DNA from 2 places in the Microlunatus sp. YIM B11417 genome. Region 2 is predicted to be linked to the other one. Evidence: riboswitches for the same ligand, from Rfam matches in the RefSeq annotation. Region 2 holds a riboswitch; the other holds the start of a gene.

Region 1 (15,025 bases), on a different contig from region 2:
GGATCCTGGCCGGCCGTTCGCCCGGCGTCGAGCTCGACGAGGTGGGCCGGGGGCAGGCCGCCGCGGTCGCCGAACGGCTCCTCCGGGTGCCGCTGACCACCGTGATCACCTCGCCGTTGCGCCGCTGCCGGCAGACCGCCCAGGCGATCCTCTCGGTCCGGGACGGACAGCAGGCGACGGTCGAGAACGCCCTGACCGAGTGCGGCTACGGCGACTGGACCGGCAGGCCGCTGCGGGAGTTGGCCAAGGAGAAGCTCTGGCCGACGGTGCAGCAGCAGCCGTCCGCGGTGCGCTTCCCGAACGGCGAGTCTATGACCGAGATGTCCGCCCGCGCGGTCGGCGCCGTTCGGGCCTGGGACGCGAAGCAAGCCGCCGAGCACGGTGACCACGCGGTCTGGGCGGCGGTGTCGCACGGTGACGTGATCAAGGCGATCCTGGCCGACGCGCTCGGGCTGCACCTGGATCAGTTCCAGCGGCTGCTGGTCGATCCGGCCTCGATCTCGATCATCCGCTATACCGCGACGCGTCCGTACCTGGTCACGATGAACTCGACCACGGCCGACCTGGGCGACCTGCTGAAGCCTCCGCCGGCACCGAAGAAGCGGTCCAGGAAAGCGGCGGCCGACGCACCGGTCGGCGGCGGGCTCGGCGCCGCCGGCGGACCGCACTAGGCTGGGCATCATGGCGATATTGGTTCACCGCTTCGACGCGCCGGACAGGTTCGTCGCCGGCACCGTCGGGCAGCCAGGGGAGCGAACCTTCTTCCTGCAGGCCCGGGAGGGCAACCGGATCACCAGCGTGGTGTGTGAGAAGCAGCAGGTGTCGGTGCTGGCCGAGCACCTGGACAAGATCCTCAACGAGGTCGTCCGGCGCAGCGGCGGCGAGATCGACGTGCCGCCGCCGGCTCCGGCACCCCGGGACACCCAGCCGCTCGACGCGCCGATCACCGAGGAGTTCCGGGTCGGCACCATGACGATCGCCTGGGACCCGAACATCGACCGGATCGTCATCGAGATGTTCTCCAACGTCGAGACCGCCGAGGACAGCGAGGAGGAGACCCCGGCCGAGCCGGAGCAGGAGCTGTCGCCGGAGGAGGAGTCCGACGAGGTCTTCGTGGTCCGGATCACGGCCGCGTACGCTCGCGAGTTCGTGGCCCGGTCCCAGGCGCTGGTCAACGCCGGGCGTCCGGCCTGCCCGTTCTGTCTGCAGCCGATCGATCCCGAGGGCCACGTGTGCCCGCGGGCGAACGGCTACCGGCGTCCGCTGTTCAACTGACGCCGGTGCACCCTGCCCTGGAAGCTCGCCTGGACACCGGCGAGCTGGAGATCACCGGGCGACTGCTGCAGGCCTCCAACGTCACGCTGCTGGCGACGCTGACCGACCCCGAGACGAAGCTCGGGATCGACTGCGTCTACAAGCCGATCAAGGGCGAGCGTCCGCTCTGGGACTTCCCGGACGGCACGCTGGCACTGCGCGAGGTCGCCGCGTACGAGGTGTCCCGGGCCGGCGGCTTCGACCTGGTCCCGGTCACCGTCCTGGTCGACGGGCCGCTGGGGCCGGGATCCCTGCAGGCCTGGGTGGACGTCGAGGACGACGCCGAGGAGCTGATCGACCTGGTGCCGGCCAAGACCATGCCGCGGGACGGCTGGTTCACCTGCGTCGAGGGGTACGGCGCCGACGAGACGCCGGTAGCGGTGATCCACGCCGACCATGATCGACTCCGGCTGATGGCCGTCCTGGACGCCTTGATCAACAACGCAGACCGGAAGGGCGGCCACATCCTGAACAGCCGCGACGGCGTGTTCGGCGTCGATCACGGGATCAGCTTCCACAGCGAGCCGAAGCTGCGCACGCTGCTCTGGGGCTGGGCCGGTCAGGAGCTCACCGAGGCCGAGCTGGCCTGCGTCGACCGGGCCGCGACGGCGGCGCCGCCGGTGCTGCGCAAGCTGCTGGCCGAGGACGAGGTGGAGGCGTTCCTGCACCGCGCATCCCGGCTGCTCGGCAGCCGCCGCTTCCCGCGGCCGCGCGCCGATGATCATCGCACCGTACCCTGGCCGCCCTTCTGATCATCCCGGTCAGGAGAAGAGGGCCTCGCCGACGTAGGAGCCCTCGGCGACGCCGGGCGGCACCGCCCAGAGGCCCGAACCGGTGTGCTGCAGGTATTCCATCAGCCCGTCGGTCGCGGAAAGCCTGGTCTGCATGGGGATGTAGTGGGTTCGCGGGTCGCGGACGAAGGCGATGAAGAACAGTCCGGCGTCCAGTCGGCCGAGCCCGGTCGTGCCGTCGACGAAGTTGAAGCCTCGGCGCAGCATCCGTACCCCGTCGTTGGCGTCGGGGTGGGCCAGCCGTACGTGAGCGTCGGCGGCGATCAACGGCTCGCCGCCGCGTCCGGCCAGCCGGAAGTCCGGCTGGGTGAACTCCGAACCGCCGGACAGCGGGGCGCCGGTCGCCTTGGTCCGGCCGATCAGCGCCTCCTGCTCGCGCAGCGAGGTCCGGTCCCAGGGCTCGATCGCCATGCTGATCCGGCGGGCGACCAGGTACGTGCCGCCGGCCAGCCATTCCGCCCGCGGGTCGGCCCCGGCCGGCACCCAGACATGATCATCGAGCAGCCCGGGCTCCTCGGCCTTCAGGTTCGCGGTGCCGTCCTTGAAGCCGAACAGGTTGCGCGGCGTCTGCTGCCCGGTCGACGTCGACGAGGTACGGCCGAAGCCGAGCTCCGACCAGCGCACCGCGGCGGTCCCGAACGCGATCCGGGCCAGGTTGCGGATCGCGTGCACCGCAACCTGCGGGTCGTCGGCACAAGCCTGGACGCAGAGGTCGCCGTCGCTGCGGGCCGGGTCGAGCTTGTCGGCGGGGAAGTGCGGCAGCCGGCGCAGCGCTGCGGGCTGCCGGCCGGCCAGCCCGAACCGGTCCCGGCCATGATCATCGCGGAACAGGGACGGCCCGAATCCGAAGGTCAGGGTGAGCCCGGCCGGCGGCAACCCGATCGCCTCGCCGGTGTCGTCCGGCGGTGCGTCGTACGGACCCGAGGTGGGGCCGAGCTCGCCGGCGCCGAGGCCCTGGGTGAGCCGCGCGGCGGCCGCGGTCCAGCGCCGGAGCAGGTCGACCAGCTCGTCCCGGTCGCCGGACGTGACGTCGAACGCGGCGAAGTGCAGCCGATCCTGGACCGGGGTCGCGATCCCCGCCTGATGCTGGTCGTGGAAGGGGTAGCGGCGGTCCGCCGCCGGCACCGCCCCCGGTCCGGTTCCGTGATCATGAAGGGCCCGGTCGCCGATCACCCCGGCGGCGACGCCGGCACCGAGCAGGGCCGCACCGGCCCCGGCGGTGCCGAACAACCGCCGCCGGGACAACCCGACGGCGGCCGGTTCGCGCTCCGGTTCGGCCATGATCAGACGACCGCCGCGGTCATCGACGAGAGCGGCTCCGAGAGCGCGTTCACCGCGTCCGACAGCTGCTTGACCTGGTCCTTGGTCAGCTCGTCGTAGAGAGCGAAGCCGTCGCCCTTCCGGTGCCGGTCGAGCAGCTGCTGGAGCTCTTCGAAGCGCTGGCCGATCTTGCCGTCGAGATCCGGGTCCCGCTTCTGCAGCAGGGGTTTCAGCCCCTCGTAGCCGACCCGGGCGCCGTCCACGTTGGCCTGGAAGTCCCACAGGTCGGTGCGCGACCAGTACTCCTCCTCGCCGGTCACCTTGCCGGTCGCCACCTCGTCCAGCAGGCCCTTCGCCCCGTTGCCGATCTGGTCGGCGGTGAAGGTCAGGTCACGGGTCCGGTCGTAGAGCTCCCGCGTGTTGGCGACCAGGTCGTCGGCGTACTTCTTCCGGCCGGCGTCGTCCAGTTCGGTGTAGCCCTCGGCCCGGGCCGGCCAGAGGTCCTTCTCGATCCGGTGCCAGCCGGTCCACTCCTGACCCTCGGCCAGGTCGGCCTCGCGCAGGTCCATCTTCGGATCAAGATCACCGAACGACTCGGCGACGGTCTCGATCCGCTCCCAGTGCTCGCGGGCCTTCGGGTAGAGGGCCCGCGCCTCGTCGTCCTTCCCGCCCGTGTAGAGGTCGGCGAACTTCTCGGTCGCGGCGAGCAACTGCTCGGTCTGGTCCTTGACGTAGGAGCCGTAGAGCTTGTTCGCCTGCTCGACCAGCGCGGCGTCGTCGCCGGCCGGGGCCAGGTCGGCACCGGAGTCGGTCACGGTGAAGGCGGCCCGGATACCGTCGCCGACCATGCCCGGCTTGCAGGCGGTGAAATAGCCGCCGGGCGGCGCGGTGAGCACCAGATCGCGGGACAGACCCGGACCGATGTTCTCCACCTCGCCGATGATCCGCAGCCCGTCGGCACCGAGCAGATAGAACTCGGTCACCTGGCTGCCCTCGTTGGTCACGCTGAAGGTGAGGTTGCCCGAGGGGGCCTCCGCGGCCGAGACCGCGCACGCGGTGTCGCTGGCCTTGACCGTCAGCGCCTGCGGGTTGCCGGCCGGGCCGACCGGTGCCGCGTTGTCGGTGCAGCCGGCCAGCGTGAGGGCCAGTGCGGCGAGGATCAGGGTGGGGAGGCGCTTCATGCTGCTCCTTCGGTACGGGGCGCCGCGGTCACCGCCGGCATCGGGCGGTTGCGACGGTTGATCATGGTCAGGAAGATGATCATGGTGGGGACGGCATAGCAGAGCCAGGCGATCAGCTCCAGCCGGGTGGTGGCGGGGGAGAAGTTGAACACGCCCTTGAGCAGCGTGCCGTACCAGGAGGTCGGCGGGATCGCCGCGGACACGTCGAACGCCAGATCATGCAACCCGGGCAGGAATCTCGCCTCCTGCAGGTCGTGCACGCCGTACGACAGCACGCCGGCCGCGACGATGATCAGGAACGCTCCGGTCCAGGTGAAGAACCGGGTCAGATTGATCTTGATCGCGCCACGGTAGATCAGATAGCCCAAGGCCGCGGCGACCAGGATGCCGAGCAGAGCGCCGACCAGCGGGACCGCGGTGCTGCCGCCGGAGCGGAGCGCGGTCTGGGTCGCCGCCCAGAGGAACAGGGCGGTCTCCAGGCCCTCCCGGCCGACGGCCAGCAGGGCGACGATGATCAAGGACCAGCGGCCGGCGTCGGCCGCTGCGTCGATCTTGGTCCGCAGCTCTCCGGCCAGGCCCTTCGCGGCCCGTACCATCCAGAAGATCATCCAGGTGACGAAGCCGACCGCGATGATCGACAGGGAGCCGCCGATCAGTTCCTGCGCCTCGAAGGTCAGACCCTTCGGTCCGAACGTCAGCACCGCCCCGAACAGCAGCGACAGCGCGATCGCCAGCCCAACCCCGGCCCAGATCCGCGGCAGCAGGTGCCGCCGGTCGCTCTTGACCAGGTAGGCGACCAGGATGCTGACCACCAGCGCCGCCTCGAGGCCTTCGCGCAGGCCGATCAGGAAGTTCGCCACCATGATGCCCTCCGACTGCCTCAGAGTGAGGCGTGCCTAAGCTAACTCTGGGCTGGTCTCGTGGCAAGCGGCCCGGCTGATTAGGGTTGGCTCATGCAGGCATGGCGCGCTCCGGGGATCTCCCGCCTGCCGGGATCGGACGGAACGGTCTCGGTGTACGACACCTCCAGCGGGGCCGTCGTCCCCGTCGGCCCGACCTCCGGGACGGCCCGGATGTACGTCTGCGGCATCACGCCGTACGACGCGACGCACCTCGGGCACGCGAACACCTACGTGGCGTTCGACCTGCTGAACCGGTCCTGGCGTGACGCCGGGCTCGAGGTCGCCTACGTCCAGAACGTCACCGACGTCGACGACCCGCTGCTCGAGCGGGCCGAGCAGACCGGGGTCGACTGGGCCGCCTTGGCCGAGGAGCAGATCGAGCTGTTCCGGACCGATCTGGCCGCGCTCAACGTACTGCCGCCGGACCACCTGGTCGGCGCCGTCGAGTCGATCGACGAGGTCGTCGCCCTGATCGAGAAGCTGCGCGAGATCGACGGCGCGATCTACCCGGTCGCCGATCCCGAGTATCCGGACCTCTACTTCGCCCGGGCCGCCGACGGCCGCTTCGGCAGCCTGTCCAAGCTCGGCGCCGAGGCGGTGACGATCTTCGGCGAGAACGGCGGCGACCCGGACCGGGCCGGCAAGAAGGATCCGCTCGACTGCCTGGTCTGGCGGCTGGCCCGCGACGGCGAGCCGAGCTGGGAGACCGTGCTCGGCGCCGGCCGGCCCGGCTGGCACATCGAGTGCACCGCGATCGCGCTGCGCTACCTGGGCCCGGAGTTCGACGTGCAGGGCGGCGGCCGGGACCTGATCTTCCCGCACCACGAGATGTGTGCGGCCGAGGGCCGGGTGGCGACCGGGCGTGAGTTCGCGAAGGCGTACGTGCACAGCGGGATGGTCGGCCTGAACGGCGAGAAGATGTCCAAGTCGAAGGGCAACCTCGAACTGGTCTCCCGGCTGCGCGCCGCCGGCGCCGACCCGATGGCGATCCGGCTGGCCCTGCTCTCCCAGCACTACCGAGCCGACTGGTCCTGGACCCCGGACCTGCTCACCGAGGCCACCGAGCGACTGGGCCAGTGGCGCGAGGCGGTCCGCCGCGACGCCGGGGTCGGCGCCACCGAGACCCTGGCCAAGGTCCGCGAGGCCCTCCGCCACGACCTCGACGCTCCGGCCGCCCTGGCCGCCATCGACGCCTGGGCCGGCGCCTCCCTCACCATCGACGGCGACGACGCCGAAGCCCCGTCCCTGATCGCCTCCGCCACCGACGCCCTCCTCGGCATCTCCCTCTAACGCCGACCGGTCACCAAAGCAGGCGTTCTGGCGGCGTGTCGCTGCAGAAGTGACGTGTCGATCGGGAGGTCGGTCGCGGGGCGGCCCCGGTCGGAGTGAGCGCGCCGAGCGGAGCGCGGCCATGACCTCGGCGCGTGAGAACGAGGAGCACGGGAACGTGGAACTTTGCGCCGGGAGTTCGCGGCCGAAGGTTCCCCAATGTGTGAAGGCGCCCGCCCCGCCATTTCGTCCGGCTCGGTCGGTTCCGCCCTCTTCGCCCGGTGCGGCCCGGTGCGGCCCGGTCGGTTCGGCCTCGACTCGTCCCGTCCGGATCCGCCGGTCCGACTTCGACCATCTCGCCCATCCCGCTCCCATCCCGGCCCGGTCCGGCCGGGTCCGGTCGGCTTCGCCCGGTCCGGCCGGGTTCGGTCACCTTCGCCGCTTCGCCCGGCCCGGTCGGCTCCGCCTGCTTCGCCCGGTCGGGTCCCGGTCTCGTCCAGGCCCGGCGATACGTCACTCCTGGCACGCGTCCGCCAAGACCGGGAATGTTGGGGGTGGGGAATAAGGGTGGGAGGATGCCGGTTGACGAGTCGAACAGCTCGCGCGTGTTCCGGGGTCGGTGCAAGTCCGAACCGGCGGTGACAGTCCGCGACCCGGCCTCAGGGCCGGTTGATGTGGTGAAACTCCACGACCGACGGTGAAAGTCCGGATGGGAGGAACCGCGGGGGTCGTGGCACGCGCCGACCCGGCGCGACCATGGACCCCGTCCACCCCGGCCTGCACGTGCCCGGAGAGTGGAGAGGTCAGTGGGTTTCTCGGAACTGCTGCTTGGCTTCCTGAACGCCAAGCTCGACATCGGCCCCGGCATCCTGTGGCGGGAGATCATCGGCAACGGGTTCGGGCTGGCCAGCGCGATCCTCGGCATGCAACGCCGCGTGGCCGCCTGGCCGATCGGGATCATCGGCAACATCCTGCTCTTCACGGTCTTCCTCGGCGGCGTCTTCCACACGCCCCAGGACCTCGACCTGTGGGGCCAGGCCGGTCGGCAGATCTTCTTCTTCGCGGTGAGCGTCTACGGCTGGGTCCGCTGGTACGGCTATCGCAAGGCGCACGCCGACGAGAAGGCCGGCGTGCAGCCGCGCTGGGCCGGCTGGCGGGGCCGGCTGCAGCTGGCGATCGCCGCGGTGATCTTGTGGGTCGCCTTCTACTTCGCCCTGTCCGCCCTCGGCTCCTGGGGTCCGGCGGCCGATGCCTGGATCCTCACCGGCTCGATTCTCGCCACCTATGGGATGGCCCGCGGCTGGGTCGAGTTCTGGCTGATCTGGATCGCGGTGGACGCGGTCGGTGTGCCGCTGCTGCTGTCGGCCGGCTACTACCCGTCCGCGATCATGTACCTGATCTACGGCGGCTTCTGCCTGGCCGGCTTCGTGGCCTGGTGGCGGCTGGAGCGCAACCCGGAGCCGGCGTCCCAGCCGGAGCCGGTGACCCAACAGCGCTAGACCACTTCGCGCTTCTCGCCCGAGCGGCGCCACGCGCTGCCGCGGCGGAAACGTGCGCCGGACAAGAGGTTCCGGCTCGTCCACTCGATCGGACCATGATCATCGACTCGCGCCCGCAGGTCTAGCGGCACTGGTTCCGGCCCGCTCCGCGGCGGGTCCGGCGGAGATACCGTTCGGCGCACCGACTGATGATCAACATCAGCCTGATCGGTCGAGGAGCGGACATGTCCGGATCGGTCCCGCGTCGCCTGTCGCGACGCTCCATGCTCGGCACGGCGGCCCTGGGCACGCTCGCGCTCGGCGGCTGCGCCATGGGAGGCGGGCCCGGCAGCGGCGGCCCGACCACGCCGCGGCCGACCAGCGCGGACAACCCGTTCGGCGTCACCGTCGACCAGCCGGTCGAGTTCTTCAACTTCGAGGGCGGCTACGGCCACGACTGGTTCGACGTGCCGACCCGTCTCTACAACGCCCGGTTCCCGGACTCGAAGGTCACCTACAGGAGCAGCCAGGACCTGCCCAAGGAGCTGCAGCCGCGGTTCGTCGACGGTACGCCACCGGACCTGATCGGCAACGTCGGGCTGGACACGGCCGGTCTGGTCAAGCAGGGCCGGTTGGTCGACCTCGGTCCGGTCCTCGAGGCTCCCGCGTACGACACCGAGGGCAAGACCGTGGCGGAGACCCTGCTGCCGGGTGTGGCCGAGGTCGGCGTCTACGACGGCAAGCGCTACTCGGTGCCGTCGGGCTACGGCCTGAACGCGGTCTGGTACTCCGGCAAGCTGATGACCCAGCACGGCTGGGAATACCCGGAGACGTTCGACGCCATGCTCGCCCTGTGCGCGGAGATCAAGCAGGCCGGGCTCGCGCCCTGGACGTACCAGGGCAAGTACCCGGGCTACATGTGGGGTCCGATCATGGGCACGGCCGAGAAGGCCGGCGGCCGGGAGATCGGCCTCGCCGTCGACAATCTCGAACCCGGCGCCTGGCAGCAGGAAGCGCTGGTCGAGTCGGCCGCCCGGTACGGCGAGCTGCAGGCCCGCGGCTACATCCTGGACGGCACGGCCGGGCTGACCCACACCCAGGCGCAGACGTACTGGGCCCAGGGCAAGGCGGTCTTCATCCCGTGCGGCGCCTGGCTGGAGAACGAGCTCGGCGCCATCGCGCCGAAGGATCTCGAGATGACCGCCAAGCCGGCCCCCGGCCTCGGCGCCGGGGACGCGCTGCCGTTCGTCGCCTGCAACGGCGGGCCGGGCGGGGACCTGCTGGTGGCCGCCGACGCGCCCAATCCCGGCGCCGGCATGGAACTGCTGCGGGCGATGCTGTCGGTCGAGGCGAGTCGCCGCCGGATCGAGGTCACCCGCTCGCTCGGCATCGTCAAGGGTGCCGCCGAGGGCGCCGACATCTCGTTCGCCATGACGTCGATGAGTTCCATGATCGAAGCCGCCGGGGACGACGTCGGGAGCTACTGGATGTTCGGCACCTGGTACCAGGCGCTGCAGAAGGAGGTCGACAACGCCACCGGTGCGCTGCTGACCGGCGCTGTCGACGCGAAGGGCTGGGCGGCCAGGATCCAGAAGAAGGCCGACACGATCGCCGCCGACTCCTCGGTGACCAAGTACCACCGCGAAGCGCGCTGACCGAGCCTCGATGCATCACCACAAGTGGCGCTTCATCCTGTCCGCGCTGGTCGTCCCGGTCGCGCTGTACGTGATCTTCGTCGTGTCGCCGTACGGGCAGGCCGTCTGGATCGCGATGACGGACTGGGGCGGCTACTCGGCGTCCTGGAACTTCGTCGGCCTGGACAACTTCGTCCGGGTGCTCCGTGATCCGGACTTCCTCCGGGCGCTCGGCCACAACGTGATCATGCTCGTGGTCTGCCCGGTGTTGATCATCCTGCTCGGGCTGTTCCTGGCCACCATGATCACGTTCGGCGGCTCGGGTCGGTCCGGCAACCGGGCGGTGACCGGGGTCCGCGGCGCCGGGTTCTACCGGATCGTCTACTTCTTCCCGAGCGTGCTGTCGATCGCGGTGATCGCGGTGATGTGGCAGGCGATCTTCGAACCGCGCAACGGCCTGCTCAACGGCTTCCTCACCGCGGTCGGGCTGGACGGCTTGCGGCAGGTCTGGCTGGGTGATCCACGCACCTCGCTGGCCAGCGTGATCGCCGTCATGGTGTGGGTCTCGGCCGGCTTCTACGTCGTCCTGTTCACGGCGGCGATGGCCTCGATCCCGACCGAGATCATCGAGGCGGCGCTGATCGACGGCGCCAACCGCTGGGCGACGTTCTGGCGGATCGTGCTGCCGCTGGTCTGGTCACCGGTGCAGACCGCGATCATCTTCCTGATCATCGGCGCGCTGGACGGCTTCGCGGTGGTCCAGATCCTGACCAACGGCGGGCCCGACAACTCCAGCACCGTGATGGCGCTCTACATGTACGACACGGCATTCAAGTCCAGCAACTTCGGGTACGCCTCCGCGATCGGCGTCACCCTGCTGGTGATCACGCTGGTGCTGACCACGGTGACGCTGCGGCTCACCCGACGGGAGGTCTGATGCGGCGGCTCGGCCGGACCCTGCTCGGTGCCCCGGCGCAGTTGATCCTGCTCTGTTGGGCGGTGATCGTCTGCGTCCCGATGCTGTGGTCCTTCGTCAGCTCGTTCAAGTCCGACCCGGAGATCTTCGAGAGCCCGTGGTCGCTGCCGGCGGCCTGGCGCTGGGACAACTTCGTCCGCGCCTGGAACCAGTCCAACATCGGCGCGTACTTCCTCAACACGATCATCGTCGTGACCCTCGGCCTGATCCTGACCCTGGCACTGTCCTCGGTCGTGGCCTACGTCCTGGCGCAGTTCCGCTTCGCCGGCCGGACCTTCCTCTATTACCTGTTCGTCGGCGGGATGGCGTTCCCGGGCTTCCTGGCCCTCGTCCCGTTGTTCTTCGTGGTCAAGAATCTCGGCCTGCTGAACACATTCGCCGGCTTGATCATCGTCTACGCGACCCAGTCGCTGTCGTTCTCGGTGTTCTTCCTGACCGCGTTCTTCCGATCACTGCCGATGGAGCTGGCCGAGGCGGCGCTGCTGGACGGCTGCGGCCACTGGCGGGTGTTCTGGACCGTAATGCTGCCGTTGGCCCGGCCCGGTCTGATCAGCATCGGCATCTTCGACTTCCTGGGCATGTGGAATCAGTACGTGCTGCCGATCGTGCTGGTCACCGACCCGTCGAAGTACGTGATCGGCCAGGGCCTGGCCAACCTCGCCGTCAACCAGGGCTACGCCAGCGACTTCTCCGGCCTGTTCGCCGGCCTCACCATCGCCACCGTCCCGGTACTGCTCGTCTACCTGATCTTCCAGCGCAAGATCACCGCGGGTATGACGGTGGGGGCGCTGCGCTGACCGGCGGAACCGGCGGAACCGCCGGCTCGAGGATCTCCTCGCGCCGTCGGGCCGCGGCGATCACCGCCCACAGCCCGGTCAGCAGCAGGGCGGTGCCGAGCAGGTCGGAGCCGACCAGGGCGAACCGGTTCAGGTCGACGGCGAAGGTGACCGCGAGCTGATCGAACGCGGTGATCGCCATCGCCGTGGCGAAGTAGCCGATCAGCGCCAGGGCCCGGGCCGGCCGCGGGAATCGCGTGGAGTCCTCGTTGGCCTCCGCCGCTCCGGTGAGCAGGCCCCAGACCAGGCCGATGATCATCAACGCTCCGCCGGTGCCGCCGAGCAGCCAGCCCAGCGGGTCGGCGATGAGCTCCCGTACGGTGATCGCCAGGCCGAGCACCAGGGCCAGGGCGACCGCCTCCGCCCGGACCGGGCTGAGCCGGCGCCGGAGCGCCCAGACGGCCGTGATGATCACCGTCACCACGATCACGACGGCGGCGAGGTCGTCCAGCGTGACGGTGAGGAACGGCAGTTCGACGGTGGTCAGCAGCCGGACCAGGCAGAGCAGCGCGGCGACCACGGCGAGTTCGGCCAGGCCCCGTTGCCGGCGGTGCACGGCGACGGCGGCGAGCACCAGGCCGGCGGCGGCGGCGAGGGCGAAGCCGGCCGGCAGCGTCACGTTCGGCAGGCCGAGCCGGTCGGTCAGATTGCCCGGCAGGTAGGCGATCCCGGCCTCGCGGAGCAGGGGAGCGAGACCGTACTCGGCGCGCGCCCAGACCCAGTTGATCATGAACGGGGCGACGACGGCGGAACCCAGCACCAGGGTCAGCGTCCGGAACGGGGCGGGCAGCTGGGCCAGCCGGGTGTCGCCGGCCACGGCCCGTCCGGCGGCCCGTTCACGCCGGTCGATCAGCAGGTCCACGAGCAGCCAGCCGAACCAGGTCAGACCGACCACGGCGCCGCCGAAGCTGAGCCCGATCAGCTTCGGCAGCGGCGGCACGATCGACGTCGACCAGCGGACCGCGACCAGGATCAGCGCGGCCGGCACCAGCAGGGCGACCAGCACCATCAGCGCCCGCGGCGAGATCCGGCGACTGATCAGCTCGACGAGCCAGCTGGCACTGGACAGCGCGACCTCGGCCAGCGCGGCGCCGGACACGACCGTGAACGGCAGTGCGAACACGCCGACCGCCATCAGCACCATCACCGACTCGAAGCTGACATCCACCGTGCCCCGGGCCAGCGCGGGGCGGACCAGCAGCCAGAGCGACGAGATCGTCCCGGCGCCGACCAGGGCCAGCAGCACGACGTACTCCCACCAGGCCCAGCGGCCGAACCAGCGCCAGCAACTGAAGATGATCACGGCCGCCAGAGCGAGCCCGGGCCAGAGCAACTGGTCCGGCCGCTCGGCCATCCGGGCGAAGCCGAGGGCCAGCACGACCGGGGCCAGCAGGCCGACCAGCCGCAGGTACCACGGCGCGTGCAGCGAGGCGGCACAGAGCAACGGCAGCAGGGCCAGCGTGATCATGATCATGATCCCGAACAGCCCGGGCGGGATACCGAACGCCGCGTCGCCGGGCGGCAACGCGCGTCGCAACGGGCCGGCGACCAGAGCCAGACCGACCGTGATCAGATAGACGGCCAGCCCGATCCCGACCAGCGGGCGCACGCCGCGCGGCCAGCCGTCGCCGCGCAACCGACCGGACAGGACCGGGTCGACCAGCACCCGCAGGAACAGTTCCTTGATCAACCGGCCGGTGACCGCGAGGGGTGACGGACGGCGGTAGCCCTGCGGCGGCGCGTACTGGGGGATCACCGGTACTCCCACCAGACCGACGCCTTCGGGTCGCGTTGCAGTCCCAGCAGCCCGCTCGGGGTGGCGACCGGCGCCGGGTCGGGCTCGCCGAAGCCGGCCGGGAACGGGAGCGCCGTGGCCGAGCCGTCGGCCCGCCGGACCTCGACCCGGTCCGGCATGATCAACGCGATCCCGTCGGCGACCCCGCGCGCCCCGCCGGCGGCCGGGGCGGACCACCGCTCCCGGCCGGCGAGGTCGAGCGCGCTGGTGCTCTCGTCGCCGAAGATCATCACCTGGTCGGCGCTGCCGCTCAGCAACGCACCGGCCGGCACCGCCCGGGTCCAGCGGTGCCGGCCGTCGGCGGCGCCGCGGGCCACCAGCCAGTTGCCGACCTTGATCACCACCAGGTCGCCGGCGAGGGCGACCTCGGTGGTGCGCTGGTCGGCCGCCGCGCTCCAGCGGTCCCGGCCGCTCGCGGCGTCGAGGACGCGCACCGTGTCGCCGTCCAGGAAGGCGATCGAGCGGTCGTCGACGACGGGTGCCCAGGGCACGTCGCCGCCGTCAGCCTCCCAGCGGACGGCCCCGGTCGAGCCGTCCAGCAGCCGCAGTCGGCCGGACGCGTCGGTGACCAGGGCGTCGGTGCCGAGCCGGGCCACGTCGACCACGGCGTCGTCGATCGTCTGCCGCCAGCGCTGCCAGCCGTCGCTGCTGTACCCGGTGATCGTGCGAGCGGTCGTCCCGACCACCGTGAGACCGCCGATCGTCGCCAGCCCGCGCACCGAACCGCCGGGCCGGACCCGCCACAGCTGCCCGTAGTAGGCCTCCTGCTGTTGTTCCTCCGGCAGCCGCTGCCAGCCGGTGACGCCGCCGTCGACGTCCGCGATCACCAGCGTGGCGCCGGCCACGGCCAGCCGGGACGGCCGGATCGTCGGTTGCTCCTGCCACCGCCCGGCGAGCCTGGTCAGGAACCGGACCTGCCGGACCTGCCCGGCGTCGAGCCGGGGCAGGGCGGGTGCCGGATCGGCCGGCGGCTCCGGAGCGGGTACGGGACCGGCGGCCGGCTCGAGCACGTACGCCGGTGCCTGCGCCCCCGCCCAGCCGGCCGCCTCGCCGGCGCACCAGGTCGCCCCGAGCTGCGAGGTCACCCCGCCCACGATCAGTTCGACCGTGCTGGCCAGGCAGAACGGCAGGCTCGGGTGCGGGCGCGTGGTGATCACCGCCTCGGCCGCCGCGGGCACCGGATCGTCGCCGGAATCCGCCTCCGCGACCGTCTTGATCGCCGCGGTGCCGGTCCACCGGGTCGAACCGCCCGCCGCCGCGTCGGCCGCCAGCAGCGGCAGTCCCGGGCTGAACACGGCCCAACCGGCCGAGTCCTGGTAGGCGCGCAGCGTGATCACGTCGCCGACCTGGTACGCGAGCCGGAGCAACCGCCCCTGCTGGTCGGGCCGGATCGCGTCCACCATCAGCCAGGGTTCGTCACCGGGCTCGCCGATCAGCCGGCGGATCGGCGCGGCCAGCTCGGCCAGGCCGGCACCCGGCTCACGGAGCCCCTGGTTCGCCTGCCACGGCCGGCCGTCGGTGCCGTCGACCAGGGTCGTCACCGGGTCGCCGACCGGCAGATAGCGGCCGAGTCCCGGTTCGGCTGCGGG
Region 2 (15,025 bases):
GTCCTCTGGGCGATCACCTGGTTCTTCAACCGGGCGATCTACGGCCGCAAGACCTACCTCAAGGACCCCGAGGCCCTGGACACCGACGGCCCGCAGAACTGACTCGTGTCCGGGGCGCTGGAACATGTCGTTTCCTCCTGACACGGGCCGTCGCCAGCAACGCGACTCAGCGCCGGACGCACGCCGGGTGGCGAGGCCGCTACCGAACAACGGCGACCTGTCGCCGATGTGCCTCGCTGTGGGTGGAAAGCGCGGACCTGGGCCGTTTCACCTCACAGCGAGGGATATTTGCGACGCTCGAGGCCCAGTCCTTGCCCAACGAGCAGGCCCGATCCGCGGAGCCCCGCAGGGACTGGCCGGAAACGGCAACGCTCCCTGAGCCTGGCCGAAGGACGAGCCACGGCGGGCTCGCCCTTCGACAGGCTCAGGGAGCGTTCGGATCGGTCAGGCGGTGGTGGCGGCCGGGACGGTGGCGGTGATCAAGGTGCCGTCCGGGCGCTTCTCGCCGGTCCGCAGTCGCGGGCCGTCGGTCAGCCGCGGACCCTGGCCGTCCAGGGGGACGGTGACCGGGCCGGACTCGTCGACCAGCACGTCCTGGCCGCGGACGACGACCGCGGCACTGCCGCCGTCCTCGACCGTGAAGGTCATCCGGTCGTGGGTCAGGTCGACCCGCAGCCGGGTGCCGCGGATGGTCACCCGGAAGGTCAGCGCCGGCCAGCCGTCCGGCAGCCGCGGATCGAAGGTGATCATGCCGTTGTAGTCGCGCATGCCGCCGAACCCGTACACCAGCGAGGCCCAGATGCCGCCGGTGGAGGCCACGTGCACGCCGTCGGTGGTGTTGCCGTGCAGGTTGGCCAGGTCGACGTACAGGGAACTGTGGAAGTACTTCAGCGCCAGCTCGTGGTAGCCCACCTCGGCCGCGATGATCGACTGCACGACGCCGGACAGCGTCGAGTCGCCGGTGGTGATCGGGTCGTAGTAGTCGAAGTCGGCCCGTTTCTGATCAAGGGTGAAATGATCACCCTGCAGGAACAGCGCCAGCACCACGTCGGCCTGCTTGAGCACCTGGAACCGGTAGATCACCAACGGGTGGTAGTGCAGCAGCAGCGGCCGCTTGTCCTGCGGCGTGTTGGCCAGGTCCCACACTTCGCGATCAAGGAAATGCGCGTCCTGCGGGTGGATCCCGACCACCGGGTCGTACGGGATCGCCATCGCGGTGGCGGCTTCCTCCCACTCGTCCGGCTCGTCCGGCTTCAGGTTGCAGCGCAGCACCAGCCGCTGGTACGCCAGCTCGTCGGTGGCGGCCAGCTGCCGTACCGCCTCGGCGGCCTTGCGCAGGTTGAACCGGGCCATCACGTTGGTGAACAGGTTGTCGTTCACCACCGTCGTGTACTCGTCCGGCCCGGTCACGCCGTGGATGTGGAAGGTCCGGAACCCGTCCTCCCGCCAGAAGCCGAGGTCGGCGAACATCCGGGCGGTCTCGACCAGGATGTCGACGCCCTCCCGGCGCAGGTAGTCCTCGTCGCCGGTCGCCGCGACGTACTTGCACAAGGCGTACGCGATGTCGGCGTCGATGTGGTACTGCGCGGTGCCGGCCGCGTAGTAGGCCGACGCCTCCTCGCCGTTGATCGTCCGCCACGGGTACAGGGCGCCGCGCTGGGCCAGCTCGGCCGACCGGCGCCGGGCCGCGTCCAGCATGTTGTAGCGGAACCGCAGGTTGCTCCGGGCCGCCCACGGCGTGGTGTAGGTGAGGAACGGCATCACGTAGATCTCGGTGTCCCAGAAGTAGTGACCGCCGTAGCCGGAACCGGTCACCCCCTTCGCCGGCACGCCGGACTGCTCGGACCGGGCGGTCGCCTGGGCGATCTGGAACAGGTTCCAGCGGACCGCCTGCTGCACGGCCGGGAAGCCCGGGATCTCCACGTCGGAACGCTTCCAGAACTCGTCCAGCCAGGCCCGCTGGTCCCGCAGCTGCAGCTCGACGCCGTGCTCCTTGACCCGGTCCAGGGTGCGCCGGCAGCGGTCCACCAGCTCGCGGACCGGGACCCCGCGCGAGGTGTGGTACGCGACGATCTTGGTGATCTTGATCGGTACGCCCGGCTCGGCGTCGATCCGGAACACCATCTTGCCGGTGTCCTCGTCGGCATGGATCAGCTCGGTGTGCTCGCAGGCCGTCTCGATCTCGTGGTCGGTGCCCACCGCGAGCGTCATCTGCGAGTTAGCGCAGCGGTAACCGAGGGTGATCCGCCGGTCGCCGCACCAGTGCGCCTCCGGCAGCAGCACCCGGGACTCGAACCCGGACGCCTTGCGGGGGTCGACGCCCTCGCCCATCGCGGCCGCCTTGACGTGGTACTCGTCCTTGCCGTCCTGGCGGTTCAGGATCTGCGACGAGACCACCACCGGCGCCGCGTCGTCCAGCATCGTGACCTCGATGGTCATGATCGCCAGATGCCGCTGGGTGAACGAGACCATCCGGCTCGACTCGACCTTGACCCGCTTGCCGGCCGGTGTCCGCCAGATCACGCTGCGCCGCAGCACGCCGTCGCGGAAGCTCAACGTCCGCTGGTAGTGCTCGAGATCGGCCACCGACAAGAGCAGCGGCTCGTCGTCGACGTACAGCTTCATCACCTTGTTGTCGGGCACGTTGACGATCGTCTGCCCGACCCGCGCGAAGCCGAACGCCTCCTCGGCGTGCCGGATCGGCCAGGTCTCGTGGAAGCCGTTGATGAAGGTGCCGTGCGCGTGCGCGTCCCGGCCCTCCTCGACGTTGCCGCGCATGCCGAGATAGCCGTTGCCGACGGCGAACAGGGTCTCGGTCAGGCCGAGATCATGGGCGCTGTAGGAGTTCTCGCTGAGCTCCCACTCGTCCAGGCCGAAGCGAGTCCGGTCCATCGGATCGGACTCGGTGAATTGCTTGATCATTCCTTGATTAACTCCGCCAGGTCAGCGACCACGAGGTCTGCTCCGGCGGCATGGAGACGCTCCGGACCGACACCGCGGTCAACCCCGATTACGAGTCCGAATCCCCCAGCGCATCCGGCCTGGACGCCCGAGATGGCGTCTTCGATCACGATACTGCGATTGACCGGTGCGCCCAGCCGACGCGCCGCGAATTCGAACGTGTCGGGCGCGGGCTTTCCGGCCAGTTCCTCGGCCGCCGCGACGGCGCCGTCGACGACCAGCTCGAACCGGTCGGACAGTCCCGCCGCGGCGAGCACGGCCGGCGCATTCTTCGACGACGAGACCACCGCCAGCTGCGGCCCCGCGTCGCGGAGCCGGTCCAGCAGCTCCACCGATCCGGGGTACGGCTGCACACCGTCCGACTCCAGGACCGCCGCGAACAGGTCGTTCTTGCGGTTGCCCAGCCCACACACCGTCTCGGCGTCGGCCGGGTCGTCCGGACTGCCGTCGGGCAGGTCGATGCCGCGCGAGCGCAGGAACGATCGGACGCCCTCGTAGCGGGGCTTGCCGTCGACGTAGTCGAAGTAGTCGTTGTCGGTGTACGGCTCGGTGACGCCCCGGGCGGCCAGGAACTCGCTGAACATCCGCTGCCAGGCGCGCATGTGCACCTCGGCGGTCGGCGTCAGCACACCGTCGAGGTCGAACAACACCGCTGCGTAGCCGGTGAAGTCGACCTGCGGATGGTGGCCGGCGGGGTCCGTCCGGGCTGGTTCGGAGTCAGTCACGGCGTAAAGCGTAACGAGTGGTCGGCCGTGCGCCTCACCAGTCGGCGGGGAGCACCGCGCGGAGCTCGCCGACCGGCTCCCCACGGCCGAGGACCGGGGGCCGGGCCTGCTCGCGTACCGTCTCGTGGTCGAAGCCGAGCCGGAGCAGCAACGCGGCCATCAGCACCGGTCGGGCCCGGGTCGAGCCGTCGTCGATCTTCAGCGCGATCCCCCGGCCGTCCGGCAGCCCGGCCGCGTAGACCGCCTCGGCGCCGCTCTTGGCGACCAGGCCGGGCACCGCCCGGAGCAGGTCGCGTTCGTCGCGGTGGGTGCCGGACACCCGTTCCGGATGGGTACGGATCGCGGCGGCCACCCGGGCCTCCGGGGAGCTGCCGGTGGCGGCGGCGATCCGGCCGAACGCGCGGGCCAGCCCGGTCAGCGTCATCCCGGCCAGCGGGGCGCCGCAGCCGTCCACGGCGATCGGACCCGGCTGATCACCGGTCAGGTCGGCGATGGCGGCCAGGATCCCTTGCTGGACAGGGTGTTCCGGGTCCCGGTAGCTGTCCAGCGGCCAGCCGTTGAGCACGGTCGTCACGATCATTCCGGCGTGCTTGCCGGAGCAGTTCATGGTGATCGACTGCGGGGTGCCGCCGGCCCGTTGCACGGCCTGCCGCGCGTCCTCGTCGATCGGCCATTCCGCCGGCGTCTGCAGCGCCGCCTCGGTCAGCCCGGCCCTGGCCAACAGCTTGCGTACGGCTTCGACGTGGAACGGCTCGCCGGTGTGCGACGCGCAGACCATCGCCAGCAGTTCGGGCGGCAGGTCGAGCCCGAGCCGCATCATCCCGATCGCCTGCAGCGGCTTCACCGAACTGCGCGGGAAGAAGGTGTCCTCGGCGGCACCGAGCGAGGCGGTCAGGGAGCCGTCCGGCCCCGTGATCGCGACGCGCCCGTGGTGCACGCTCTCGGTGAACCCGCCGCGGACCACCTCGACCAGAACCGGATCTCTCACCAGGCGAGAGTAGTGCCTTCCAACCCGCGCCCTGACCCTGCCGAAGCGTCGTCCTGAGCCGGTCGAAGGGGGCTCAGCGGAGCCGGGCGCGGACGTGCAGGCCGACCTCCGGGTCGACCAGCGCCTCCTGCGCGGCGGCGATCTCGACCTCGCCGCCGACGATCAACTCGGCGTCGGTGGCCACATTGCGCTTGACCAGGCCGAGCGCGATCGGGCCGAGCTCGTAGTGACGGGCCGAACTGCCGGCGAACCCGACCGTCCGGCCGCCGGCCTGCAGCGGCGCACCGGGCGCGGGCAGCGCGTCGACGCTGCCGTCCAGGTGCAGCAGCACCAGCCGGCGCGGCGGCCGGCCGAGCGTATGGATCCGGGCCACCGTCTCCTGGCCCCGATAACACCCCTTGTCCAGGTGTACGGCGACGCCGAGCAGGCCCAGTTCGTTTGGAATCGCCCGCTCGTCGGTGTCCGGGCCGAGCCGCGGCACCCCGGCGGCGATCCGGCGCGCCTCGTACGCCCAGGTCCCGGCGAGCTCCCGGCCGTCCAGCAGGGCGGCCACCCGGTCCCTGGGCAGGAAGAGCTCGCGGCCGCCGAGCGAGTCCTGCCCCGCCCGCGTCGCCACGACATCGTTCTCGGGCAGCCCCAGCGCCTCCGGGGCCCAGACCAGGCCGTGGTCGGCGGACCGGTCGGCCACCTCGACCCGCATCATGAACCGCATCCGGTCCAGCCAGTCGGCCGCCGCCGCGCCGGCACCCGGCTCGGTGTGAGCCCAGAACGTCGTCCCGTCGTCGACCCCGTACAGGGCGTGCTCGAGATGGCCCTGCGGATCCAGCACGAGGGTCGTGGTGCCGACCCCGGGCTGCAGGGTTTCCAGGTGCTGGGTGGTCAACGAGTGCAGCCAGGTCAGCCGGTCCGGACCGGTGATCGTGATCACGTCGCGGTGCGACAGATCGACCAGCGCGGTCCCTTCCTCGAGCCACCGCTGTTCCCGCAGCGGGTCCCCGTAATGCCAGACCGCGCCGCGATCGATGCCTTCCGTCACCTCAACACTCACCCGGCCAGCGTATGCCTGCCGGAAAGAGCGACGACCGCGATCTTGATCACCGGGCGCCGTTACGCTGACCGGATGCCCGCCCACCCGCTCACCGCGGCGCGTCACGCTCTCGTCCTGGCCACGCTGTCCCGGCTGGCCGGCGGGCCCGTCACCGTGATCGCCGAGCGGCACATCGGGCACGCCTGGGCGCCGGTCACCCGCTGGTTCCTGGATCGGGACCTGCCCGGATTCGGCAGCACGGTGGTGATCAAGACCCGCCGGGTGGACGACTCCGGTCACGGCGGCCCGGCGTACCTGCGACGGGAGGCCGCGGGGCTTCGGACCGCCGCGCCGACCGGGGTCGCAGCGGCGTTGATCGACTTCGACGACCGCGCCGGGGTGGCGATCCAGTCAGACCTCGGCAGCTGGCCGACGCTGCAGGACCTGCTGCTGGACCGTGATCATCCGGACGCCGCGTCCCGGGCCGCGGCGGGCATGGTCGACCTCGCGGTCGCCGCGGCCCGGCTGCATGCCGGCACCCTCGGCCGCGGCCATGGTCATCAACGCGAACTGGACCGGTTCGCCGCGGACGTCGTCACCGGCGGCGCATACGCGTTCGGGCCGGAGCGCTGGGACCAGATCGAGGCCGACTGCGCCGCCCTGGGACTGCCACCGGCTCACCCGGCCAGGGACGAGGTCCGGGCGCTGCTGGGGCGGACCGCGCAGGCCGAACCGTACGGAGCGCTGGTGCATCTGGACCTGAACCCGACCAACGTCCTGATCACCGACGCCGGGGCGCGGTTGGTCGACTTCGAGGGTTGTCGGTACGGGCACCTCGGGATCGACGCCTGTTTCCTGAGCTATCCGTTCCCCCACCACTCCGCGCCCTGGGGCGTGCTGCCGGACCCGGTCGTCGGGGCGGCCGAGTCGGCGTACCGGACCACACTCGCCGACGGCGGCGCCGATCAGGTGCTCGCCCGCTACGACCGGGGGCTCGCCGACGGGGCCGCCATCACGCTGATCGGCCGGCTCAGCCGGCTGCCGCTGGTCGCCTCGACCGATCAGTCGGCCCAAGACGCCCGGCGCCGGCGCGGCCAGATCCTGCACCAGATCGGCGTCTTCGTCCGGCTCGCCGAACCGGCCGGCGGGCTCGGCGCCTTCACCGACTGGCTGCAGCGCCTCGCGGGCGCGATGGTCGCCCGCTGGCCGGACGCCGCCGACCCGCCACCACCACTCTTCCCCGCCTTCGAGTGACCGAAATCCAGCGCGCTTGACGGCCTGCGGCCCGAGAACGGGCTTACCCGCTGACTTGCGCTCGATTTCGGTCCGCGGCGGGACGGGAGTCGTCGCGGTGCACCGGGATCGGTCCGGCCGTAGTGACCTCAGCCGACCGGCTCGCCGTCGGCGTACACGAGGAGGCCGAGAGCCTTGCCCTCGCCGAGCAGGCGGGCCGCTTCGACAGTTCCCGGGTGGTGAACCTGGCCATCGAGACCGCTCAGAACAGGCAGAACGGATGCCCGTGCGGATCCAACAGGACCCGGACGTGCGGCTGCGGCTGCTCGTCGGCCAGCACGGCGCCGGCCTCGACGGCCCACGCGACGGCGGCCTCCAGATCCTCGACGCCGACGTCGAGATGCATCGTCGCGATCTGGTCGCCGGCACGACTGGGCCACACCGGCCGGCGGTACTCGCGGTCCGCCTCGATGTTGATCGTCGGCCCAGTCTCGCCCTCGGGCGGCCGCAACTGCGCCCAGCCACCGTCCGGTCCTTCGTTGGTGATCGGCCAGCCCAGCAGCCGGTGATAGAACTCGGCCAGACTGCGGGCGCCGGTCGGCTCGGCACCGATCGTCACCGCACCGACGTTCATCAGCGGTCGTTCCATGTCCGCACTCCCTTCGACGCGTTGGTCGGTTCCAGCCTGCCCACCCGTACCGGACATCCTGTGTCCGCTACCGGGAAGGGGATCAGGCGCCGAGGCCGGTGAGCAGCGCCTCGGCGAGCTCCGGGATCCGCCGGCAGAGCTCCTGCTGCGGGGTGACCGGCTGCTCGTCGGGGATGTTCAGGCCGTACGAGAGGTAGAGCAACTGGTTGTCGTTCACGTCGACCACGCCGTAGCAGTTCTCCGGTTGCCGCTCGGGAGCCAGCACGTACGCCGGATAGCCCTTCACGGTCACCGGGGTCGGGTAGACCTTCACCGATTCGATGTACGACGCGACGCCCTCGGTACTGACCGTCACGACCGAGAGGCCGAGATTGGTCCGGAAGCCGAGGGTGAAGCAGCTCGGGTTGCCGGGGAAGACCGCGGAGTCGTCGTCGGCGACGCCCTTCCGGTCGTCCAGGCCGAACGTCTTCCGCGGCAGGCCGGCGACCAGCCGGCACGGGTCGGCCTTCGCCATGTCGAGGTCCTTCGGCCGTTCGACCGCCGGCGGCTCGGTGGCCGTCGCCGAGCCGTCGGGCGGTTGCCGGCCGGCCGGGGCACAGCCGGCGAGGCCCGCGACGAGGGCCAGGGCCAGCAGGGCGAAGGCTCCCCGTCGGGTTCCCATCGTCGGGTGGTGATCTAGGCGCGGCGGAGCCGGGCCCAGAGGTGGTTCTGCAGGTCGTGGCCGCCGGCGGCCTTGTCGAAGGTCCAGAGCAGGTCGCCCTCGACGTTGCCGTACAGGCGCTGGCCGGCCGTGTACTCGTCGGCGGTCGCCGTCCGGACCACGGCGTCGGTGGCCAGTTCGATCTTGGCCCCGGTGATCTTGCCGTACCAGACCTCGGCGTAGCCCTCCGGCTGGCAGAGGACCACCTCGATCGCGCCGTCGGGCTTGGGCCGCCAGAAGCCGGTCTCCATCCCGAGCGGGCGGATCGCCCGGCCGTCCTCGCCGACCTCGAAGGTCTGCGACAGGTAGTGCAGGTAGTTGCCACCGTTGTGCGCGAAGTCGATCTGCTGTCCGAAGTCGAAGTCCTCGGTGCCGGGGTAGCTGCCCTTGCCGCGACCCTCCCAGCGTCCGATCATCCAGGCGAGCCCGTACAAGTCGGTGTGCAAGCCGTCCGGAATCTCAAAGGCCATTGATCATTTCCCGTCGTCGGTCCGTTGTCGTCTGACGATCCTCACCGTCGGTGACTCGACCGTCTGTTGTCGCCGGACGATCTTCACCGTCGGGGATTCGATGAACTCGGTGTCCATCACATCCTGGTCCGGCTCGGTCTGCGGCGGTCGCGCACTGTTGATCAAGATCAACGTCAAGTACGCCAGCGCGGCAAGGCCGATGGCAGCGAATCCCCCGATCAACAACGTCACGAAGACGGCGGTGATCGTCATGGCGGCAGTCTAGTGGCGGCATCACGGTTCACCCGGGAACCCGCCTCCGGCCTGGTGAAATAGAATTCCGATCGTGCGTCGCTACATCACCATCGGGGCCGGAGCGATCGGCGGGGCGATCGGCGGACGGCTGACCCAGGCAGGACTCCCGACCGTGCTGGTGGCCCGCGGTGATCATCTCGCCGCGCTCCGCGAATCCGGCCTCCGGCTGCGCGATCCGGACGCCGACGTGACGGTGCCGGTGACCGCCGTCGGCGCGCCGGGCGAACTGGAGCTGACGCCCGACGACGTGCTGGTGCTCTCCACGAAGACCCACCAGGCGCAGGCGGCACTGACCGAGTGGGTCGACCAGCCGGTGCACACGGACGGCCGGGTGCTCGGCACCGCGGGCGAGGTGCTGCCGCTGCTCACCGCGCTGAACGGGGTGGCCAGCGAGCGCATCGCGCTGCGCTACTTCCGCCGGGTCTACGGGGTCTGCGTCTGGCTGCCCGCCGTGCATCTGGTGCCGGGCGAGGTGATCCTGCGTGCAACGCCGTACACGGGGATGCTGCACGTCGGCCGGGTGCCGGCCCGTGCCGCCGGCCCGGATGATCATGTCCTGCTCGCCGAGGTGAAGCAGGACTGGGAGAGCGCGCCGCTGGTGGTGCCGCTGCCGGACGACGTGATGCCCTGGAAGTACCGGAAGTTGATCAGCAACCTCGGCAACATCTTCCAGGCCCTGGACGGCGGCACCGGTGATCATCGGGCGCTGGTCGCGGCCGCCGTCGCCGAAGCCCGGGCCGTCCTCGCCGCAGCCGGCATCGCCGTCACCTCCGACGAGGAGGAGGCCGCGACCCGGGCCAGGAGTTTCACGGTACGCCCGGTGCCCGGGCAGCCGGAGCAGTTGGGCGGGTCGACCTGGCAGTCGCTGGCCCGCGGTTCCGGCTCGGTCGAGACCGACTACCTGAATGGCGAGATCGTCCGGATCGCCAACGAGTACGGGGTTCCGGCGCCGATCAACACCCGGGTCGCCGGGCTGGCCCGGGCCGCCGCCCGGTCCGGTCAGCGCCCGGGTGACGTCACCGCCGAACAGCTCGGCCGCGATCTCGGCCTCGCCGAGACCCCCTGATCCGTCAGTAGACGAGAGCCTGGACGCCGTCGGCCAGCACCGACTCGACGAACACGGCCGCGCCCGCGATCCGTACCCCCGGCAGAAGTTGATCTTCGGTCAGCTCGCGGCGGGCCGCGCACTGGCTGCAGACGATCACCGTGCCGCCGGACCGTACCGTCTCGACCAGGTCCGCGACGTCCGCCGCGTGCGGCAGCCCGAGATCGGGCTGCCGGTCCGGCACGGCGAACCAGGTCGCCTCGCCGGTCAACCAGACCGTCACCTCCGCGCCGGCCGCCAAGCCCATCGCCGCGACCGTCCAAGCCTGGTTGGCCCGCTCGGGCGCCTCGGCACCGCAGGTGATCTTGACGACCAGTGGACGTGACATGTCCGGCCCTCCCTTCGCTCGCTCCCCTGCACAGTAGCGGTCGGGCATCATGGGGCGATGACCGATCAGCTGGTGGCCGTCACCACGACGGACAGCGAGGAGGAGGCCGGCCGGATCGCCGAGGGTCTGGTCGCCGCGCGGCTGGCCGCCTGCGTCCAGGTCGCCGGGCCAGTGCGCAGCGTCTACCGCTGGCAGGGCGACGTGCATTCGGAACGCGAGTGGCAGTTGTGGATCAAGACCGCCGCCGACCGGCAGGAAGCGCTGATCGACTGGATCGACCAGCAGCACTCCTATGACGTGCCGGAGTTGGTGTTCCTGCCGATCTCGGCCGGGCTGCCGGCCTACCTGGACTGGATCGTCGAAGAGACCCGGTCCTGATGCGGGCCGTGGTGCAGCGGGTGACCTCGGCAGCGGTCGAGGTGGCCGGCGAGGTGGTCGGTGCGATCGACCGGCCCGGGTTGTTGATCTTGGTCGGGGTGACCCACGACGACACGGCGGCGGTGGCCGCGGGGCTGGCCGACAAGCTCTGGAATCTGCGCATCCTGCACGACGAACGGTCCGCCGCCCAGGAGGGCGCGCCGATCCTGGTGGTCAGCCAGTTCACCCTGTACGCCGACGTACGGAAGGGGCGGCGGCCGTCCTGGAGCGCCGCCGCGCCGCGCGAGGTCAGTGAGCCGCTGGTGGAGGCGTTCGTGGCCGCGTTGCGCGGGCTCGGCGCCGAGGTGGCGACCGGCCGGTTCGGCGCCGCGATGGCCGTCTCATCGGTGAACGACGGGCCGGTCACGATCATCGTCGACACCGCTCGCTAGGCGCTGTTCGCTTCGTCACATCGAGGTGCTCACAGACCGGACGCCGTACGGAATCGCGCAGAACCGTGTCAGACTTGGCGTACAAGCAAGGCACGACGTGCTCCGGGGTCGGTGTAATTCCGAGCCGGCGGTGACAGTCCGCGACCCGCTCCAGTTCGCTGGAACGGTTGATCTGGTGAAACTCCAGAACCGACGGTGAAAGTCCGGATGGGAGGCAGCACGCGGGCCGTGGCATACCCGCCGGCATGAGTTGATCATGCTCGGGATGCGGCGGCCCTGTCCTGCGTCGGCGTGATCATGGACGCCGGCGTCTCGACCATCCCCCGGACCCGGACTGCCGTGGAACCGGAGGGGATGAATGTTCACCGGAATCATCGAGGAGCAGGGCGCCGCCGTCGCGTTGGTCGAACTGGACGGTGCGGCCCAGTTGCGGATCAGAGCCGACCAGGTCCTCGGCGGTCTTCGCCTGGGCGACTCCGTCGCCGTCAACGGCGTCTGCCTGACCGTGATCGAATTGCACCTGGACGACGAGGCCAACCGCGGCTTCACCGTCGACGTCATGCCGGAGACCTTGCGGCGCAGCAGCCTCGGCGGGGTCCGCCCGGAGCAGGGACTCAACCTCGAACGCGCGGTCGTGGCCGGCGGCCGGCTGGACGGCCACATCGTGCAGGGTCACGTCGACGGCGTCGGCACGATCAGGTCGCGCACGCCGGGGCCGCGCTGGGACGACGTGGTGATCGCCGTCCCCGCCGAGCTCGCGAAGTACGTTGCGGAGAAGGGATCCATCGCCGTCGACGGGGTGTCGCTCACCGTCACCGAGGTCGGCGACGACTGGTTCGGCGTCTCGCTGATCCCGACCACCCTGGAATTGACGACGCTGGGCAAGCTGGAGCCCGAGGTGCCGGTCAACCTCGAGGTCGACGTGATCGCGAAGTACGTCGAGCGGCTGCTGCACCAGACCGAGCGGGTCGGATCATGATCAACTCTGTCGAGGAGGCGCTGGCCGGGTTGCGCGACGGGCTGCCGGTGCTGGTCGCCGACAATCCCGACCGGGAGAACGAGGTCGACGTGATCGTCGCCGCGGACCGGGTGACGCCGCACTGGCTGAACTGGACGATCCGGCACTCCTCCGGCTTCGTCTGCGCGCCGATGCCGTCGGTCCGCGCGGACGCCTTGCGGCTGCCGCTGATGGTGCCGCATTCGGAGGATCCGCGGCGCACCGCGTACACCGTGACCGTCGACGCCGCGACCGGGATCAGCACCGGGATCTCGGCCGCCGACCGGACCCGTACCCTGCGGGTGCTGGCCGATCCGGAGTCGGTCCCCCAGTCACTGATCCGTCCCGGACACGTGCTCCCGCTGCGTTCCGTGCCGGGCGGCGTGCTGGCCCGGGCCGGGCACACCGAGGCCGCGACCGACCTGGTCCGGCTGGCCGGCACGGGTACGGTCGCCGGGATCGCCGAGCTGGCCAACGAGGACGGCTCGATGAGCCGGCTGGCCGACGGCGAACTGCTGGCCGACCGGTTCGACCTGCCCTTGATCACGATCAGCGACCTGATCGCCTGGCGCCGGGAGCATGATCATCGGTCGGCCGACCTGGAGTCGGTGCTGGGGACGAGCGAACGGGCCACGCTGCCCACCGAGTTCGGCGACTTCGCCGTGCAGGCGTACCGCGATCCGGCGACCGGTGATGATCATCTCGTGCTGACCTCGGCCACCCCGGTGACCGGCACCCCGCTGGTCCGGGTGCACTCCGAATGCTTGACCGGCGACGCCTTCGGCTCGCTGCGCTGCGACTGCGGCCCGCAGCTGCGCGCGGCGCTCCGGGCCACCGCCACCGAGGGCGGGCTGATCGTCTACCTGCGCGGGCACGAGGGTCGCGGCATCGGCCTGCTCGACAAGATCAACGCCTACCGGTTGCAGGACGACGGGCGGGACACCGTGGACGCCAACCTGGAGCTCGGCCTGCCCGCCGACGCCCGGGACTTCGGTGCGGCCGGCCGGATCCTGCGGACGCTCGGCGTCGCGGAGGTCCGCCTGCTGACCAACAACCCGGACAAGATCACCGCGCTCGCGGCGGCGGGCGTCACGGTGGCCGAGGCCGTACCGCTGCAGGTCGGGCTGGACCCGCACAACCGCGACTACCTGATCACCAAGCGGGACCGGCTCGGCCACCGGTTCGGCGCCGTCCTGGAGGACGACACGATCATGATCAACAACGGTTCGGAACTGACCGAGAACGGAGCGCGCCGATGAGCGGCGAGGGAGCACCCGCCCTGGACACCGACGGGGCGGGCCTCCGGGTCGTCGTCGTCGCGGCCAGCTGGCACACCACGGTGATGGAGGGCCTGATCGGCGGCGCCCTCCAGGCCCTGGACCGGGCCGGCGCCGCGGCGGAGCTGATCCGGGTCCCGGGTTCCTTCGAACTGCCGGTGGCCGCCGCCCGGGCCGCGGCCTCGGGTGCCGACGCCGTCGTCGCCCTCGGCGTCGTGATCCGCGGCGGCACGCCCCATTTCGAGTACGTCTGCCAGGCCGCCACCGTCGGCCTCACCGAGGTCAGCATCCGCACCGGCATCCCGGTCGGCTTCGGCGTCCTGACCTGCGACAACGAGCAGCAGGCCCTGGACCGAGCCGGCCTACCGGACTCGAAGGAGGACAAGGGCCGCGAAGCCGCCGAAGCCGCCCTGGCCACCGTCCGAGCCCTCGCCTAGAAACCCTTCCGCCGACCGGTCACCAAAGCAGCGTTTTTGTCGGCGTGTCGCTGCGGAAGTGACCGGTCGATCGGAGGTGGGACGGCCGTGCGGCCCGAGCAGCGAAGACGTGCGGTCGACTTCGAGCGGCGGCGGACACGTCGATGACCGCCGAAGACGCTAGCCTCCAGGGCTATGTCGGCGGACAGCGGTTCCAGCGGGACTTTGGTCGGACTGGGCCTGGTGTTCGGGACGATCGGGCTGGTCGCACTGATCGTCGCCGCGGTCATCGGAATGTTCTCGGTCGAGTACGTCAGCGCGACCACCGCAACCACAGGCACCGTGATCGCCAACAACGCCGAAGAGGGCTGCTCGCGTACCTCAGGCCGAGGGACCACCTGCTCGACGCTCTACCACCCGGTCGTCCGGTTCACCGGACCCTCGGGCGAGGAGATCCGGTTCACCTCCGCCTCGGGCTCGTATCCGGCGCGTTACGGCGTCGGCGATTCCGTCCCTGTGCGCTACCGGCCGAGCGATCCCCGTGACGCGACCATCGACGGGTTCGTCGATCTCTGGATGGCACCGACGATCGTCGGCGGGATCGGCCTCGCCTTCCTCGCGTTCGGCATCGGCCTACCGATCAGCCAGTTCAGGACGCCGCGAACCCGCGAGACCGACGAGGACACCGAGGTCCCGACCTGGGGCTTGAAGCCTTGACGGCACCAGGAAGGTCAACGCTCGCGGCTACCGGGGTCACACGAGCCAGGACGTGAAGCGACCCTGCCGGAGAATCCCGGCAGGGCCGCAAACGCGTTCCGAACCCTCACCCACCGGTCACTTGCGCAGCGACACGCCGCCAGAACGCCTGCTTTTCTGACCGGTCAGCGGGAGGTTGGTCAGGCGGCGTCCAGGTCCACGTCGATCTCGGCGACGCTGCCGCGGGCGGCGACGACGGCGCGGTCGGCCTTGGCCCCGGGGGCCAGGGTGCGCAGGGTCCAGTTGCCGTCGCCGGCGAAGAACCGGAAGTGGCCGGTCGCCGAGGTGGG

What was found. A riboswitch is a leader RNA that binds a small molecule or an ion and turns the genes downstream of it on or off. The one in region 2 is predicted to bind FMN.
Region 1: another riboswitch for FMN. It lies ahead of pnuC (nicotinamide riboside transporter PnuC); the one in region 2 lies ahead of AC6CCG_RS01550 (riboflavin synthase).

Annotation. Positions count from the first base shown of each region.
Region 1 covers NZ_JCAMPJ010000008.1:28,765-43,789, reverse strand. Annotated here, with positions in the region: gene AC6CCG_RS27730 (histidine phosphatase family protein) at 1-671, shown strand, start outside; gene AC6CCG_RS27725 (DUF3090 domain-containing protein) at 682-1,275, shown strand; gene AC6CCG_RS27720 (SCO1664 family protein) at 1,281-2,066, shown strand; gene efeB (iron uptake transporter deferrochelatase/peroxidase subunit) at 2,076-3,386, opposite strand; gene efeO (iron uptake system protein EfeO) at 3,389-4,546, opposite strand; gene efeU (iron uptake transporter permease EfeU) at 4,543-5,409, opposite strand; gene mshC (cysteine--1-D-myo-inosityl 2-amino-2-deoxy-alpha-D-glucopyranoside ligase) at 5,500-6,738, shown strand; FMN riboswitch at 7,319-7,442, shown strand; gene pnuC (nicotinamide riboside transporter PnuC) at 7,524-8,216, shown strand; gene ngcE (N-acetylglucosamine/diacetylchitobiose ABC transporter substrate-binding protein) at 8,441-9,850, shown strand; gene AC6CCG_RS27685 (carbohydrate ABC transporter permease) at 9,861-10,766, shown strand; gene AC6CCG_RS27680 (carbohydrate ABC transporter permease) at 10,766-11,602, shown strand; gene AC6CCG_RS27675 (hypothetical protein) at 11,568-13,397, opposite strand; gene AC6CCG_RS27670 (outer membrane protein assembly factor BamB family protein) at 13,394-15,025, opposite strand, start outside.
Region 2 covers NZ_JCAMPJ010000001.1:314,794-329,818, reverse strand. Annotated here, with positions in the region: gene AC6CCG_RS01620 (APC family permease) at 1-102, shown strand, start outside; gene AC6CCG_RS01615 (glycoside hydrolase family 65 protein) at 445-2,922, opposite strand; gene AC6CCG_RS01610 (HAD family hydrolase) at 2,919-3,611, opposite strand; gene AC6CCG_RS01605 (asparaginase) at 3,721-4,674, opposite strand; gene ygfZ (CAF17-like 4Fe-4S cluster assembly/insertion protein YgfZ) at 4,748-5,722, opposite strand; gene AC6CCG_RS01595 (phosphotransferase) at 5,795-6,955, shown strand; gene AC6CCG_RS01590 (VOC family protein) at 7,197-7,583, opposite strand; gene AC6CCG_RS01585 (DUF3558 domain-containing protein) at 7,666-8,244, opposite strand; gene AC6CCG_RS01580 (heme-binding beta-barrel domain-containing protein) at 8,259-8,753, opposite strand; gene AC6CCG_RS01575 (hypothetical protein) at 8,757-9,005, opposite strand; gene AC6CCG_RS01570 (ketopantoate reductase family protein) at 9,079-10,113, shown strand; gene AC6CCG_RS01565 (DsrE family protein) at 10,118-10,480, opposite strand; gene cutA (divalent-cation tolerance protein CutA) at 10,538-10,858, shown strand; gene dtd (D-aminoacyl-tRNA deacylase) at 10,858-11,289, shown strand; FMN riboswitch at 11,384-11,513, shown strand; gene AC6CCG_RS01550 (riboflavin synthase) at 11,648-12,268, shown strand; gene ribA (GTP cyclohydrolase II) at 12,265-13,545, shown strand; gene ribH (6,7-dimethyl-8-ribityllumazine synthase) at 13,542-14,000, shown strand; gene AC6CCG_RS01535 (DUF3592 domain-containing protein) at 14,175-14,696, shown strand; gene AC6CCG_RS01530 (DUF1416 domain-containing protein) at 14,876-15,025, opposite strand, start outside.